One region of the Actinoplanes awajinensis subsp. mycoplanecinus genome, then DNA from elsewhere that is predicted to be linked to it. Evidence: riboswitches for the same ligand, from Rfam matches in the RefSeq annotation. Region 1 holds a riboswitch; the other holds the start of a gene.
The links. Region 1 has a riboswitch for cyclic di-AMP ahead of ADL15_RS42255 (C40 family peptidase). Riboswitches for the same ligand answer to the same signal wherever they lie in the genome.

Region 1 (7,274 bases):
GGGCGGCCAGCGCCTGCGGGCCGTCCTCGCCGCCACCGATCAGGTAGATGTCGGCCGAGGTCGGCATCTGCATGTCGGAACGGACCTCGTAGGTCTCCACCGGGATGCCGCGGGCGGCCGCCCGGTGCGCCAGGATCAGCATGTTGCCCCGGTCGCCGTACGTGCTCAGCAGATCGGGGTAGATCCAGACGATCCGCAGCGTGCTGTCGTTCATGCCTTGCCCTCTGTCGTTCCGCCTCGGGTGGACTCAGTTGACACGGTCGAGCACCGCCCGGATGTCCTGGAAAGCCGTGTAGTTGGCGATCACCTCGAGGCGGCCCGGCGGCACCGACGCCAGCGCCTCGTCAAAACTGTTTACGTGCCGGAACGGCACCTGGTTCACCTGGAGCCGGACCGCCAGGTCGAACGCCCGGTCGCCGGTGATCAGCACCGGACGGTCGCGCAGCGGTGAGAAGTCGACGTCCCACAGCCAGGAGGTGTCCAGGCCGTCGGGGTCCCGGGCGTTGATCGAGAGCAGGGTGGGGGCCTGGTCGGCCATGTCGAAGGCCTCCAGCCAGCTCGCCGGGTTCTTGGCGAGCAGCAGCCGGATGTTGCGGCCGTCCCGGTCCACCTGGGCGTAGCGGCCGGCGATCGACGACACCCGGGAGAGCCGGGGCAGCGCCTCGATCGGGCGCACCCCGAATTCGCCGGCGACGGCCAGCGCGGTCGCCGCGTTACCGAGGTTGACCTTGCCGGGCAGCTGCAGCTTGACCAGGTGCCAGTCGCCGCGGGGGTCGATGACGCCGTCCTCCTCGACCACCCACTGCGGGCGGGGGCGGCGCAGCGGGCAGCCGGAGCACCACCAGTCGCCGTTGGCGCGCTCGATCGGGTGGCCGCTCTCCGGGCAGACGAACGAGTCGTCGTGCCAGCGCTGGCCGGCGCTGAACCAGGTGACCTGAGTGCTGGCGGCCGCCGACCAGACGACGAGCGGGTCGTCGGCGTTGGCCACCACCCGGATGTCGGGGTGGCTAGCCAGCGTGGTCTTCCACAGCTGCGCCATCATCGCCACCTCCTTCGCCCGGTCGAGCTGGTCACGGGAGAGGTTGAGCAGCGCCACCACCTTGGGGCGGGTGGCCTCGATCACCTGTGGCAGGTAGTGCTCGTCCACCTCCAGCACCGCGAACGGGGTGTGCCCCTCCTTGGCCAGCGCCGAGGTGTGCCCGGAGGGCATGTTGGCGCCGAACGAGTTGGTGGCCACCCGGCCGAGCACGCCGACCGCGGCCGCGGTGAGCCGGGTGGTGGTGGTTTTGCCGTTGGTGCCGGACACCAGGGCGACGGCACGCCCTGAGGCGAGGTGGGTCAGCAGGTCCGGATCGATCTTGAGGCCGATCCAGCCGCCGATCACCGACCCGTCGCCGCGTCCCGCGGCCCTGGAGAGAGCGGCCGCCGTCTTCGACGCGGTGGTCGCGACTATGGCCCGCAGGGGCATCTTCCCGTCCGTCACGCAGCGAGGGTACCGGAACCAAGGGTGACGTCGAGTTGCCGGAAGGCCCGGAACCCCTTTCGCCCGTACGGCTTATTGCGTTTGCGCCGCTGACCGGCGTGGTGGTGTCACGAACGGGTTACCACCTGAGTTTTTATGTGTTCTGGTTCACCGGCTTTCCTCGACGCAGTGTGTTTGGTTGAACACTCTGCGCGATGACATTTGTCTCGCGGAGGTAACAAACTGGACAGGGCCTGATGTGCCAATCACTTTGTGTAACTGAATCGCACCTGACGATCATGGGTTCGTTCGGGTACCAAGGATCAGCCGGCGGCATCCGCTCGCCGGCCGCACCGGACGGTTCACGCCGAGCCCTGCCCCGATCCCGAGGGTGCGACGCCGCAACACCAGATCGACCAGACGAGGCAATCGGGGGCAGGGACGGGGGAACCAGAAACCCGGTCCGTACCGAGCCGCGCGACACCGGCGGCGCCATCGGTGGGGGCCTTGGGGTGAAGCCGCGAAAGCGGCCGGGCAACCTTCCCGCCCGAACCCGACAGCTAACCTCGCAGGCGTGCCGGAGGGATCTCCTTACCGTGCACCAACACAGTTCGAGCCGTAACCGCCGCATGTCCGGCGCCGGTACCGTCGCACTGTCCCTGGGCCTCTGCCTCTGTGCAGGTCAGCTCGTGGCCACGTCACCCGCTTCGGCGGCCACCACCACGACGCCGGTCGCCGCCACCACGGTGACCACGACCACCACCGCCGCGGCGGTGAAGGTGAAGCCCAGGCTGAGCAACAAGCTCAGCACCCGGAAGCTCCCCTGGGGCTCCAGTCTCAAGGTCACCGCCAAGGTCATCAACCCGAACACCGGGAAGGTCGCCAAGGGCACCGTCCGCTTGCAGGGACTTCGCAACGGCAAGTGGGTGACCTGGGACACCGAGACCGTCCGCAACGCCAACGGGACGGTCACTCTCAAGGCCGCGCCGAAGACGTCCGCGTACGTCCGGACGCTCTTCACCGGGACCGGCTACAGCCAGGCGGCCACCAAGGGCGTCAAGGTCACGGTCAAGGCCAGTGGCGCTAAGATCCTCGCCGAGGCGAAGAAGCACAAGGGCGCGCTGTACAAGTTCGCGGCCGCCGGACCCAAGCGGTTCGACTGCTCCGGCTACACGCTGTACGTCTACAAGAAGGCCGCCGGCAAGAAGCTGCCGCACAAGGCCAACTCGCAGCAGCACTACGGCAAGTCGGTCAGCAAGTCCAACAAGAAGGTCGGCGACCTGATCGTCTTCCGGTCGGGCTCGTACGGCTACCACGCCGGCATCTACGCCGGCGGCGGCTACATGTACGACTCGCCGCACACCGGCGCCCGCGTCGGCAAGCACAAGATCTACGGCAGCAACTACGTCGTGCGCCGGCTGGTCGCCTGACCGTGCCCCGGCACGGGGAACGGTCAGTGGACTCGGCGCTCGGTCGCCCGCGGTGCTGCGGGTGTCCGGAAAGCCCTCGGCGCCGAGGGTGCTAGGTCGTTCGGCGGTGCCGAGGGTGCTCCGCTGCCCGACAGCACCTAGTAAGTAAGGAAACACCGCCAGTGGGGCGCGACCCGATTCCGGGCCGCGCCCCACTGGCGTTCCCGTCCCCCGCCCCGCCTGCCCGCCTGCCCGCGGCCCGGCTGGTGCTCACGGCTGTCTCACGAGCGCCGAGCCGACCGTGAGCACCAGCCGGGGCCGCGAGGCGCGCCGGTGCCGCGCCGAGACGGGAACATCGCGCGGGCTGCGCTCCCCGGCGCTGCGGTCGTGGGTACTCACTGGGTTCGGTCGACGAGCGGTGGCAGTCGTCATCTGGGCCGCGATACTCACCGTGGGCGCTCGCCAAGGGCAGTCGGCTGGTCCTGGTGGCCGCTATCGGGGTCTGGAAAGGGCAGTGAGGACCAGCCGGGGTGGTGACGCGCGCCGCTACCGCCCGCGAGGCCGCGAGGGCGCTGGGCCGCGAGGGCGCTGGGCCGCGAGGGGCTGCTGGCCCCAGTTGGGCCGCGAGGGGCTGCCGGCCCCGCTGGGCCGCGAGGGGCTGCCGGCGCCGCTGGGCCGGGAGGCGGGGAGTGCCGCCGCGCCCCGAGTGGGGGCTGCCGGTTCGGGGCAGGTGGGGCTCCACTTTCCTCCCCGGTAGGGGGTTCGGGGGCTCCACTTCGCTCCACGGGTGGGGGTGGGGGGTGAGTTCGGGTGGACTTATCGACCGTCGTGGGCTGGATGTCGGAAACCGGACCTCGTGGATCATGCTCCGGCCCTCCACTCCGGCCCACCGCCTGTGAACTGGGATTACGTCCGCGAAAACGGTTTTGGGAAGGTCGCTTTCGGGTTGCAGGTGGAGGGAAGTGGAGTAGAGTGGGGCACAGTGGCAGGACCGAGGGACTCAACCGGAGCCTGCCGGCCCGAGTTGACAGACGGTCCACTCCCTCCGCGAAGGAGCGGCCGTCCCGGCAAAGGGGTGGGGGCCGATGTTTCTCGGCACGCACACTCCTCGCCTCGACGAGAAGGGCCGGCTGATCCTCCCGGCGAAGTTCCGCGACGAGCTGGCGGGAGGTGTCGTGATCACGAAGGGGCAGGAACGCTGTCTTTACGTGTTCCCGATGCCGGAGTTCCAGCGCATCGCGGGTCAGCTGCGCGAGGCGCCGGTGACCAACAAGTCCGCCCGGGCGTACGGCCGGGTGTTCTTCGCCAGCGCACACGACGAGGTCCCCGACAAGCAGGGCCGGGTCACCATCCCCGCACATCTGCGGGAGTACGCGAGTCTCGGCCGGGATCTCGTGGTGATCGGGGCCAGCACCCGGGTCGAGATCTGGGACAAGCAGGCGTGGGACGACTACCTCTCGGCGAGCGAGCAAGAGTTCGCCGACATCGAGGAGGGGGTGCTGCCCGGCGGACTGTAGGCGTGGCACTCGGTGGGCCGCTGGGAGTGCGGCCCGGACGCCACTGCTGCCGTACTGCGAGATCTCCAGCCGCTCCCGCTCCTGGCGCCTCTTCCCCGGCGCCAGGCGCGTGTCCGGGGCCGGGTAAAACCGGCGCGGGACTGAGCGGATGGGGATCTGGCGGTACGGATGGGCGGCCGGGCCGGTACGGAAACGGCCGGCAGGCAACACGGGTAACAACCGGGTGAGACGTGAACGGGTGGGTTTTATGGGGGTCGTCATGGGGGAGCCGCGCGGTGCGCACGTTCCGGTACTGCTGGAACGCTGCCTCGAGCTGCTCGATCCGGCTCTCGTCCGGCCCGGCGCCGTGCACGTCGACTTCACGCTGGGCCTGGGTGGCCACGCCGAGGCGGTGCTGGAGCGGTACCCCGAGGCCGTCCTGATCGGACTGGACCGGGACACCGAGGCGCTGGCCCACTCGCGGCACCGGCTGTCCCGGTTCGCCGAGCGGATCCACCTGGTGCACGCGGTCTACCACGAGCTGCCCCGGGTGCTGACCGAGCTGAGGATCCCGGCGATCGACAGCGGGTTGTTCGACCTCGGTGTCTCCTCGCTGCAGCTGGACGAGGCGGACCGCGGGTTCGCGTACGCGCAGGACGCCCCGCTGGACATGCGGATGGACCAGTCGCAGGGGATCACCGCGGAAGAGGTGGTCAACTCGTACGAGCCGGGCGAGCTGGTGCGGATCCTCCGGCAGTACGGCGAGGAGAAGTTCGCGACCCGGGTGGTCTCGTCGATCGTCAAGGAGCGGGCCAAGGCGCGGATCGTCTCGACGTCCAAGCTGGCCGACCTGATCAAGGAAGCGATCCCGGCCGCCGCGCGCCGAACGGGTGGAAATCCCGCGAAAAGGTCCTTCCAAGCACTACGCATTGAGGTCAACGGCGAGCTGGCGGTGCTCGAATCCGCTGTCCCGGCGGCTTTGGACGCGTTGTCGCCCGGCGGGCGACTTGTGGTGATGAGTTATCAATCTCTGGAGGACAGGATCGTGAAGCGCGCCCTCACCGCGAGGTCGCGCAGCACCGGGCCGATCGACCTGCCGGTCGAGCTTCCCGGTACCGGTCCGACGCTGCGGCTGCTGACCCGGGGGTCGGAGTTGCCCAGCGAGGCGGAGGTGGCGGAGAACCCGCGCGCGGCTTCGGTGAAATTGCGCGCGGTGGAACGGATTAGCGAGCAGGGGGTTACGGGCAAGCAGGCGCCACGGTCCGCACGCGAACGGACACGGTGACTGCTTTCACCCGAGAGGGACAAGGGCGACACCGGGATACAACGCACGGGGGACAAGGGCGGATACGCCCGGGGGCGAACCAGGAGGGGGAGGGGGAAGCATGAGCGAGCGAAGCAACGCGCCGCGGTCGGGGGGCCGTCCGGGGGAACGTGGGCGTGGGGCGAGCCGCGATGCCGAGGTCGCGGGGGGTGGCGCCCGGGGGGTGCGCCAGTCCGGCGGGCGATCCGACACGCGCCGATCCGGGATGCGCGGCGACGAGGGTCGCGAGCAGCCCGAGACGGTGATCGAGGTCGACGGCACTGCCGCCAAGCAGCTGAAGACGGACGGGATCTCGCTGCCGTTCCTGCCGCGCCTGCGGGTGGCGCCGCCGCTGCCGATCCGGGCGCCGCGGCCGACGTTCGCGGCCGGCGTGATCGCGCTGGTGCTGGTCGGCGTGGTGGGCATCCTGCTGATCAACACGAAGACCATGGAGCAGTCGTTCCGGCTCGACGCGCTGCGCGAGAACCAGACCAGTCTGGACGAACAGCAGCAGGAGCTGGAGCAGCAGCTGATCCAGGTGTCCGGCCCGGGCAACCTGGAGGCCGCCGCGCGCCAGCTGGGCCTGGTGCCGGCCGGTGCCCCGGCCAAGATCCGGCTGCCGGACGGCAAGTACATCGGTACGCCCCGGCCGGGCCAGGGACAGACCGCGCCGACCGCGCAGGACTCGCTGACCACCGGTGGCGCCACGACCGGGGCCGGGGCTGATCCGGCCGCCGCCGACCAGAACGCTGTGGGAACGGGGCAGTAGGCCGTGTCGCCGCGAGCCGATGACGAGACACCGCGCCGGGGCACTCCGCCCCGGCGCGGTGCGTCCCGTGCCGTCCCCGCCGAGGGGACCGAGGACGCCGAGCGCACCGAGCGGCGCGGCTTCTCCAGCATCGGCGAGGCGCGGGCGTACACGCCGCGCGGGCGCACGGTGGCCGAGCGCGGCCGGTCGCCGCGGACCGGGCGCAACACCGGTGATCCGTTCCGGCCCGCGCTGCAGGTGGTCGAGGACGGCGAGAGCACGCCGCGGGCGCGTCAGCGCGGCGGGCGCACGACCGAGCCGCCGGCCACGAGCCGGGAGTCCGGGGAGGCCGGCGCGACGAGCCGGGAGCCCCGCGAGCCCCGTGAGGCGGCCGGTAGGAGCCGGGAGGGTGCGGGCCGGGGCCGGGCGCCGCGCGAGGCCGCCGGCCGGACCAGGGAACCCCGCGAGGCCGCGGGGCGGGAGCGCGATCTGCGCGACCGGCGGTCCGTGGAGCGTGACGACGAGCGCGTACGCCGTACGCCGGAGCCGTCCCGGACGTCCTCACGTCGTACCGGAAAGGAAGAACCCGGACCACGGCGGCGGGTGACCGGGGGGCAGGGGCGTGGCCCGGTCCGGGAATCGGCCCGCAGGCCGCGGCCGGTGCCCGCCGAGCCGCCCAAGCTCGCGAACAGCAGCCGCCGTCTGCGCCTCGGCACGGTCCTGGCGCTGTCGCTGTTCACGATGATCGGGATCCGGCTGGTGGTGCTGCAGGTGGGCACGTCGCCGGCCGAGGTGGAGAGCCTGGTCAAGCTGCGCGAGAAGCGGCTCAGCACGGTGGAGCTGCCGGCCGCGCGCG
Region 2 (7,274 bases), on a different contig from region 1:
TACTACGTCATCTTCGGTGTGGTGATCGGCACCAAGGGCAGCGTCACCAACTTCATCGCGTACCTCTGCATCGGGGTGTTCGTCTTCCAGTTCACCCAATCGGTGGTGCAGAACGGCATCAACGGGATCACCAGCAACCTGGGCATGATCCGGGCGCTGCACTTCCCCCGGGCCAGCCTGCCACTCTCGGTGGCCCTCGTGGAGATCCGCAACTTCGTCACCGCGATCGGCGTCCTGCTGGTCATCGTGCTGTTCACCGGCGAGCCGATCACTCCGAAGTGGCTGCTGATCATCCCGGTGATGCTGCTTCAGATGATCTTCAATACCGGGCTGTCGCTGGCCGCTGCCCGGCTGGGCTCGAAGATGCGCGACGTCAAGCAGCTGATCCCGTTCATCATGCGGTTCTGGATGTACGGCTCGGCGGTGCTCTACCCGGTCACCCGCTTCACCGAGAAGCTGGACGGCTGGAAGCTCGCCATCGTCGAGTCCAACCCGCTGCTGGTCTTCATCGAGCTGTTCCGGCACTCGCTGCTGGAGAACGTCACGCTGGCCGGTTCCCCGACGCTGCTCTGGATCGAGGCGGTCATCTGGTCGCTGGTCGTGGGTGTCTCCGGCTATGTCTACTTCTGGCGCGGAGAGAAGGGTTACGGCCGTGGCTGACACCGAGCGCGTCCCCACCGTCATCGCCGACGACGCCCACGTGATCTACAAGATCTACGGCTCGGCCGGCAACCAGCAGAGCAGTCCGCTCTCCAGCTTCAAGAAGATCGTCACCCGCACCAAGACCGCGAACGTCCGCGAGGTGCACGCGGTCAAGGGCGTCACCTTCGTGGCGTACAAGGGTGAGGCGATCGGCCTGATCGGCAGCAACGGATCGGGCAAGTCGACACTGCTCCGCGCGGTGGCCGGCCTGTTGCCGGTGGCCCGTGGTGCGATCTTCGCGGCCGGTCAGCCGTCGCTGCTGGGCGTGAACGCGGCCCTGATGAACGACCTGCCCGGCGAGCGCAACGTCGAGCTGGGCTGCCTGGCCATGGGCATGTCACCGACCGAGGTGAAGTCGAAGAAGCAGGGCATCATCGACTTCTCCGGGATCAACGAGCGCGGCGACTTCTCCTCGCTGCCGATGCGGACCTACTCGTCCGGCATGGCGGCCCGGCTGCGCTTCTCGATCTCGGCGGCGAAGCAGCACGACGTGCTGCTGATCGACGAGGCACTGGCCACCGGCGACGCGAAGTTCCGCCGCCGCAGTGAGGAGCGGGTCCGCGAGCTGCGCGCCAATGCGGGCACGGTCTTCCTGGTCAGCCACAGCGAGCAGTCGATCCGGGACACCTGCGAGCGCTCGATCTGGCTGGAGTCCGGCCTGATCCGCGCGGACGGCCCGACCGACGACGTGATGAAGGAATACGAAGCGTATATGCGCAAGTAGGACCGCGGATACGAAGAAGCCCGGAGCCGTCGGCTCCGGGCTTCTCGGCGTTTCAGGTCAGGTCACTGACAGGTGTACGTGGTTCGTGTGGTCCGTCGACGGTGTCCCGCCGGCCCCGCTGTACGACTTCCACCCACTGCTCGGCAACCAGATCCGTTTGAACCAGATGACATAGAGCACACCGAGTGTGTCGGAGTTGTGGATGAAGTAGTTCGCCAGGTTCGTGCCGTACGTCTTGCTGGCCCCGGTGGCCACCCCGCCGAAACCGTTCTTGTCGGAGGCGAAGTCACACGCCCGGCCCTTCGGGTGCTCCCCGCTGTTCTGCTCCCGGAAGCAGGCCACGTAGCGGGTGAAGCCCGCCTTCTGCGCCTGCTTCATCGCGAACAGCAGCCGCGGCGAGATGCAGCCGGAGGTGGTCGGGTCCGGTACGCAGCTGCCGTCCAGATTGCCGGAGGGCTTGTCCGCGTCGGAACTGCTGCCACCACCGGAGTCGTCGGTGGCGGCGCCCTGGTTGGCCTCCTTGAGCGCCTGCTCGGCCTGGACCTTGCGCTTGGCCATCACGTTGACCTGGCGCTGCTGATCGATGATCGCGGCGTCGATCGAGGTCTTGGCCTTCTGCTGGCCGTCCCGGGTGTTCCGCAGGTCCTCGATGGCCAGGTTCTGCCGGGCGCCGACCGTGCTCAGCAGCTGCGCCCGGTCCAGGAAGCCGGCCGACGAGTCCGCGGTGAGCAGCGCGCTCAGCGGGCCCAGGCGGCCCATCGAGTACGCCTGCTGGGCGTACTGGTTCAGCGCGGCCTGCTGCGGGCCGAGGGCCGCGTCCAGCTTCTTCAGATCGGCGGAGAGTTTGGTCTGCTGCGCCTTGGACGCCTTCAGCTTGGCCTTCGCCGTGACGTAACCCTTGGAGGCGTCTTCGAGTTTGTCGAGCAGGGACTTCGAGCCACCCTCCCCGTCGTCACCGGACTCACCGGGCGCGGCGAGCGGGCGGGGGGCCGCGGCCGCCGGCGAGGCGGCGCCGGTGATCCCGCAAGCGGCGACCAGCAGCGCGAACACGGCCACCCATCGTCGCCGCGCAGTCACATGCTGCACTGGCTATTTCCTTCCGTCGGCCGCCGGTCGGGTTAGCTGACGGGTTCGGGACGAAGGAAATCCCTACCGCAATTGTGCGGATTCACCCCGGAAGAAACGTGGATCCCCGGCTCGCTGCGTGTGCGATTAGGCGGCGGTCCCCACGCGGGAACCGGGACCGACCATACCCACTCGATCGACGATTCAACAGTTCCGGTACCGAATGCGACGGCGTGGTCACCTGTCGTGATGCGATTACAGAAAGTCGTTGATTGGTAACCCTTTTATTGCTTTTCCCGATCCTGATACCACGCGATATCTCAGGTAAACTGGCCGCCGGTCCTGCCAGGACGGCACCGCCCCCGAGTTGCCGGCAGGCCGCCGCCCAATCGTCGTCAGACGAACCGGGGAACCAGGTAGTTGGGGTGAATCCGCTCTATGCGGTAGGGATAGCTTCCGTCCCGAACCCGTCAGCTAACTCGGTCGGCGGTGACTAGGAAGGATTGTTGATGACCGCACGTCCCCGCCGGTGGCTGATGCTTGCCCTGGCGCCGCTCGTGGCCACCGCGATGTTCGTCGCACCGGTCATGCCGGCACACGCCGCTCCCGGCGGCAGTTCGTCGACCCCCGACGAAGGCCAGGCGAGCGACGACCTCTCCGATCAGATCGAGACCACCAACCGGCGGTTCGTGAACGCCAAGGCCGCGGTCGCGGCCTCGAAGAAGAATCAGAAGGCGCTGGCCGCCCAGATCAAGACCGCCGAGGCGCGCCGCGACGCGCTGACCCCGGAGGTCAACCAGATCGCCCGCCAGCAGTACCAGATCGGCAATCTGAGCTCACTGAGCTTCCTGCTCCGCGCCGACTCCTCGTCCGACTTCCTGGACAAGGCGGTCACCCTGGAGGAGATCAACAAGCTGCACGACGCGAAGCTGCACGAGCTGAACTCCCTGCTCGAGCAGATCACGTCGGACAAGACCCGCCTGGACGCCGAGGTCAAGACCGAAGAGCAGCAGCTCTCGGTGCAGACGAAACTGCACGACTCGGCCGAGGGGCAGCTCGAGCTGCTCGGCGGCGGCACCGGCATCAACAAGACCATCACCGAGGGTTTCGTCGACGCGAAATCCCCGATCGCCTCGCCGGCACCGCGCAACTCCAGCGGCGGTTTCTCCGCGGAGTCCTGCAACCAGATCGACCCGACGACCAACGGGTGCATCACCAAGCGGACTCTGCATCTCCTCAAAGAGACGAAGAAGGCCGGCTTCAATCTGTTCGTCGGCTGCCACCGCGACGGCGGCCCGTTCGAGCATCCCAAGGGCCGGGCCTGCGACTGGTCACTGCAGAAGACCGGGTTCTCGGCGGCGCACAACGACAAGATGATGCGGTACGGCAACGACCTCACCGCGTTCCTGGTGCGCAACGCCGACCGGCTCGGCATCTACTACGTGATCTGGTACAAGCAGATCTGGTTCCCGGCGACCGGCAACTGGCACGCCTACCACGGGCCGAGTGATCACACCGACCACGTGCACGTGTCCCTGCTGTAGCCACGCGGGCAACGAGAACGGCCCCCCACCCTTTCCGGGTCGGGGGCCGTTCTCTGTTTCGTACGCTAAAAAATCAGTGCGTCGTGGCGCGCCGCACCGGAGCGCGACCGGCCGGCTGGGTCGGCGCCGGACCGGCCGGGACCGCCGTCGGGATCGCCATGGTCACCGGACGGACCTGGGTCACCTCGATCTCCTTGCCGTGGTGCATCAGCGTGAGCCGGGCCGAGCCGCCACCGTTGCGCAGCGAGTAGGTGACCTCGTCGGCGGTGACGTTGACCCGCAGCCGCAGCCCGTGCCAGAGCAGCGAGAAGTCCAGGTTGTTGATCCGGCTCGGCAGCCGCGGCGCGAACGCCAGCTGACCGTTGAAGTCCCGCATCCCGCCCAGCCCGGCGACCAGCGCGATCCACGACCCGGCCAGGGACGCCACGTGCACGCCGTCCCGGGCGTTCTGGTGCAGGTCGTGCAGGTCCATCAGGGCGGCCTCGCCCAGATAGTCGTGCGCCAGCTCCAGGTGGCCGGTCTCGGCCGCCATCACCGCCTGGATGCAGGCGGACAGCGAGGAGTCCCGGACGGTGCGCGCGTCGTAGTACGCGAAGTTGCGCACCTTCTCCTCCGGCGTGAACGCGTCACCCCGGATGTACATCGCCATCACCAGGTCGGCCTGCTTCACCACCTGCTTGCGGTACAGGTCGAAGTACGGGTAGTTCAGCAGCAACGGGTAACCCTCCGGCGGAGTGTTCTCGAAGTCCCACTCCTCCAGCCGGGTGAAGCCCTCGCACTGCTGGTGCACCCCGAGCTCCTTGTCGTACGGGATGTGCACGGACGCCGCCGCGTCCCGCCAGGAGGCCGCTTCCTCGTCGTCGACCCCGAAACGCCGCGCCAGGTCCGGGTGCCGCTTGCAGGCGTCCACCGCGGTCATCAGGTTCTGCTGCGCCATCAGGTTGGTGTAGATGTTGTCGTTCACGATCGCGGTGTACTCGTCCGGACCGGTGACGCCGTCGATGTGGAACCGCCCGTGCCGGTCGTGGTGCCCCAGCGAGCGCCACAGCCGGGCCGTCTCCACCAGCAGTTCCAGGCCGACCTCACGCTCGAAGTCGTAGTCACCGGTGGCCTGCACGTAGCGCCGGACCGCGTCGGCGATGTCCGCGGCGATGTGGAAGCCCGCGGTGCCGGCCGGCCAGTACCCGGAGCACTCCTGGCCACGGATGGTCCGCCACGGGAACGCGGCGCCCTGCAGGCCGAGCGTCTGCGCCCGCTCCCGGGCCAGGTCCAGGGTCGAGTGCCGCCAGCGCAGCACGTCCGCCGCCGCCGAGGGCTGGGTGTAGGTGAGCGCGGGCAGCACGAACGTCTCCGCGTCCCAGAACGTGTGACCGTCGTAGCCAGGGCCGGTCAGGCCCTTGGAGCCGATCGGGCGCTTCTCCGCCCGGGCGCCGGCCTGCAGCGTGTGGAACAGCCCGAAGCGGACCGCCTGCTGCACCTCCGGGTCGCCCTCGACGCGCACGTCGGAGTGGTCCCAGAACGCGTCGAGGTATTCCTGCTGCTGCTGGACCAGACCGTCCCAGCCGTCCAGGCGGGCGCTGGCCAGGGCCGCTCCGACCTGGTCGCGGAGGGCGGGCAGCGAGCGCATGCTCGACCATCCGTACGCGGCGAGCTTGACCACCCGCAGCTTCTGCCCCGGCTCCAGCCGGCAGGCCACCGTGGTGCGCAGCCAGTCGGCGTGCCCCTCGGTGGTGATCGCGTGCCGGCCCGGCGTCTCGACCAGGTGCTCCATGGCCGCGGCCATCCGCAGGTCACTGGCCTTGGTGCGGTGCACCAGCAGACCGCCGGAGCGCTGCTCGAGCATCTCCTCGGCCTGCAGCGGGTGGTCGAGCACCGCGGCGACCCGCGGGTCCTTGCTGGTCGGCGGGAGCTGCTCGTTGGCGACCAGCTCGGACTGCAGGATCAGCCGGGCCGCGCCGTCCAGCGGCTCGACCTCGTAGAGGAACGCGACGATCGCGCGCTGGGTGAAGGAGACCAGGCGCACGGTGCGCACCCGCACACCCTGGCCGGACGGGGAGACCCACTCCACCACCCGCTCCAGGGTGCCGGCCCGCATGTCGAGGCAGCGCTCGTGCGAGCGGAGCTCGCCGTACCGCACGTCGAACGGCTCGTCGTCGACCAGCAGGCGCATCAGCTTGGCGTTGCTGACGTTGACCATGGTCTGGCCGGACTCGGGGAACCCGTATCCCCCCTCGGCGTGCGGCAGCGGCCGCAGCTCGTAGAAGGAGTTCAGGTACGTGCCGGGCAGGCCGTGCGGCTCGCCCTCGTCCAGGTTCCCGCGTATCCCGATATGGCCGTTCGAGAGCGCGAACACCGACTCTGACTGGGCCATCAGGTCCAGGTCTAGCCGGGTCTCCCGGATGTGCCAGGGGTCGACGGGGTAGGCCCGTTCACGGATCACGGTCGTGCCTCTCGGGACTGAATGTCTTAGGTGGGTCTGAAGCTAGTTGTCGAGCAGCTCGGCGAGGTCGGTGACCACGACGTCGGCGCCGTTCTCGCGCAGCGCGTCGGCCTGACCGACCCGGTCCACACCGATCACGATGCCGAAGCCACCGGCCCGGCCCGCGGCCACACCGGCCTGGGCGTCCTCGTACACGGCGCAGGCGGCCGGGTCGAGACCGAGCAGTTTTGCCCCGTACAGGAACGTGTCCGGCGCGGGCTTGCCGGGCAGACCCAGCTCGCGGGCGACGACCCCGTCCACCCGGACCTCCAGGAGGTCGGCGATGCCGGCCGCCTCCAGGACGTCCTTGCAGTTCGCGCTCGCCGAGACGACCGCGCGGCGCAGTCCGGCGGCCTTGGCCGCCTTCAGGTACTCCACCGATCCGGGGTAGACCTGAACCGCGCCCTCCTTGATCTTCTGGAGCACGAGGAGGTTCTTGCGATTGCCGACCCCGTTGACGGTCTCCGCGTCGGGAGCGTCGTCGGGGGTGCCCTCGGGCAGGGTGATGCCACGGGAGGCGAGGAAGGTCCGGACCCCGTCGGCACGCTGCCGGCCGTCGACGTATCGGTGGTAGTCGACCTTGGAGTCGAACGGCACAAACTCTTGACCTTGCCGCTCGGCCCGCGTTTCCAAGAACGAGTCGAACGTTTGTTTCCACGCGGCACTGTGCACAAGGGCGGTGTCCGTCAGCACGCCGTCAAGATCGAAAAGGCAAGCGGTTACCTGGGAAGGAAGTCCGAGCACGCGCCCAATGTAGTCG

Region 2: linked by a shared signal. The riboswitch ahead of ADL15_RS20245 (coiled-coil domain-containing protein) and the one ahead of ADL15_RS42255 (C40 family peptidase) in region 1 are both predicted to bind cyclic di-AMP.

The regions. Positions count from the first base shown of each region.
Region 1 covers NZ_LLZH01000318.1:163,574-170,847, reverse strand. Annotated here, with positions in the region: gene ADL15_RS42265 (type 1 glutamine amidotransferase) at 1-214, opposite strand, end outside; gene ADL15_RS42260 (Mur ligase family protein) at 248-1,468, opposite strand; cyclic di-AMP (ydaO/yuaA leader) riboswitch at 1,924-2,052, shown strand; gene ADL15_RS42255 (C40 family peptidase) at 2,152-2,892, shown strand; gene mraZ (division/cell wall cluster transcriptional repressor MraZ) at 3,957-4,388, shown strand; gene rsmH (16S rRNA (cytosine(1402)-N(4))-methyltransferase RsmH) at 4,537-5,652, shown strand; gene ADL15_RS42240 (hypothetical protein) at 5,897-6,439, shown strand; gene ADL15_RS42235 (penicillin-binding transpeptidase domain-containing protein) at 6,677-7,274, shown strand, end outside.
Region 2 covers NZ_LLZH01000178.1:77,036-84,309, reverse strand. Annotated here, with positions in the region: gene ADL15_RS20255 (ABC transporter permease) at 1-660, shown strand, start outside; gene ADL15_RS20250 (ABC transporter ATP-binding protein) at 617-1,426, shown strand; gene ADL15_RS20245 (coiled-coil domain-containing protein) at 1,484-2,512, opposite strand; cyclic di-AMP (ydaO/yuaA leader) riboswitch at 2,518-2,655, opposite strand; cyclic di-AMP (ydaO/yuaA leader) riboswitch at 2,864-2,995, shown strand; gene ADL15_RS20240 (coiled-coil domain-containing protein) at 3,001-4,035, shown strand; gene ADL15_RS20235 (glycoside hydrolase family 65 protein) at 4,109-6,475, opposite strand; gene ADL15_RS20230 (beta-phosphoglucomutase family hydrolase) at 6,518-7,258, opposite strand.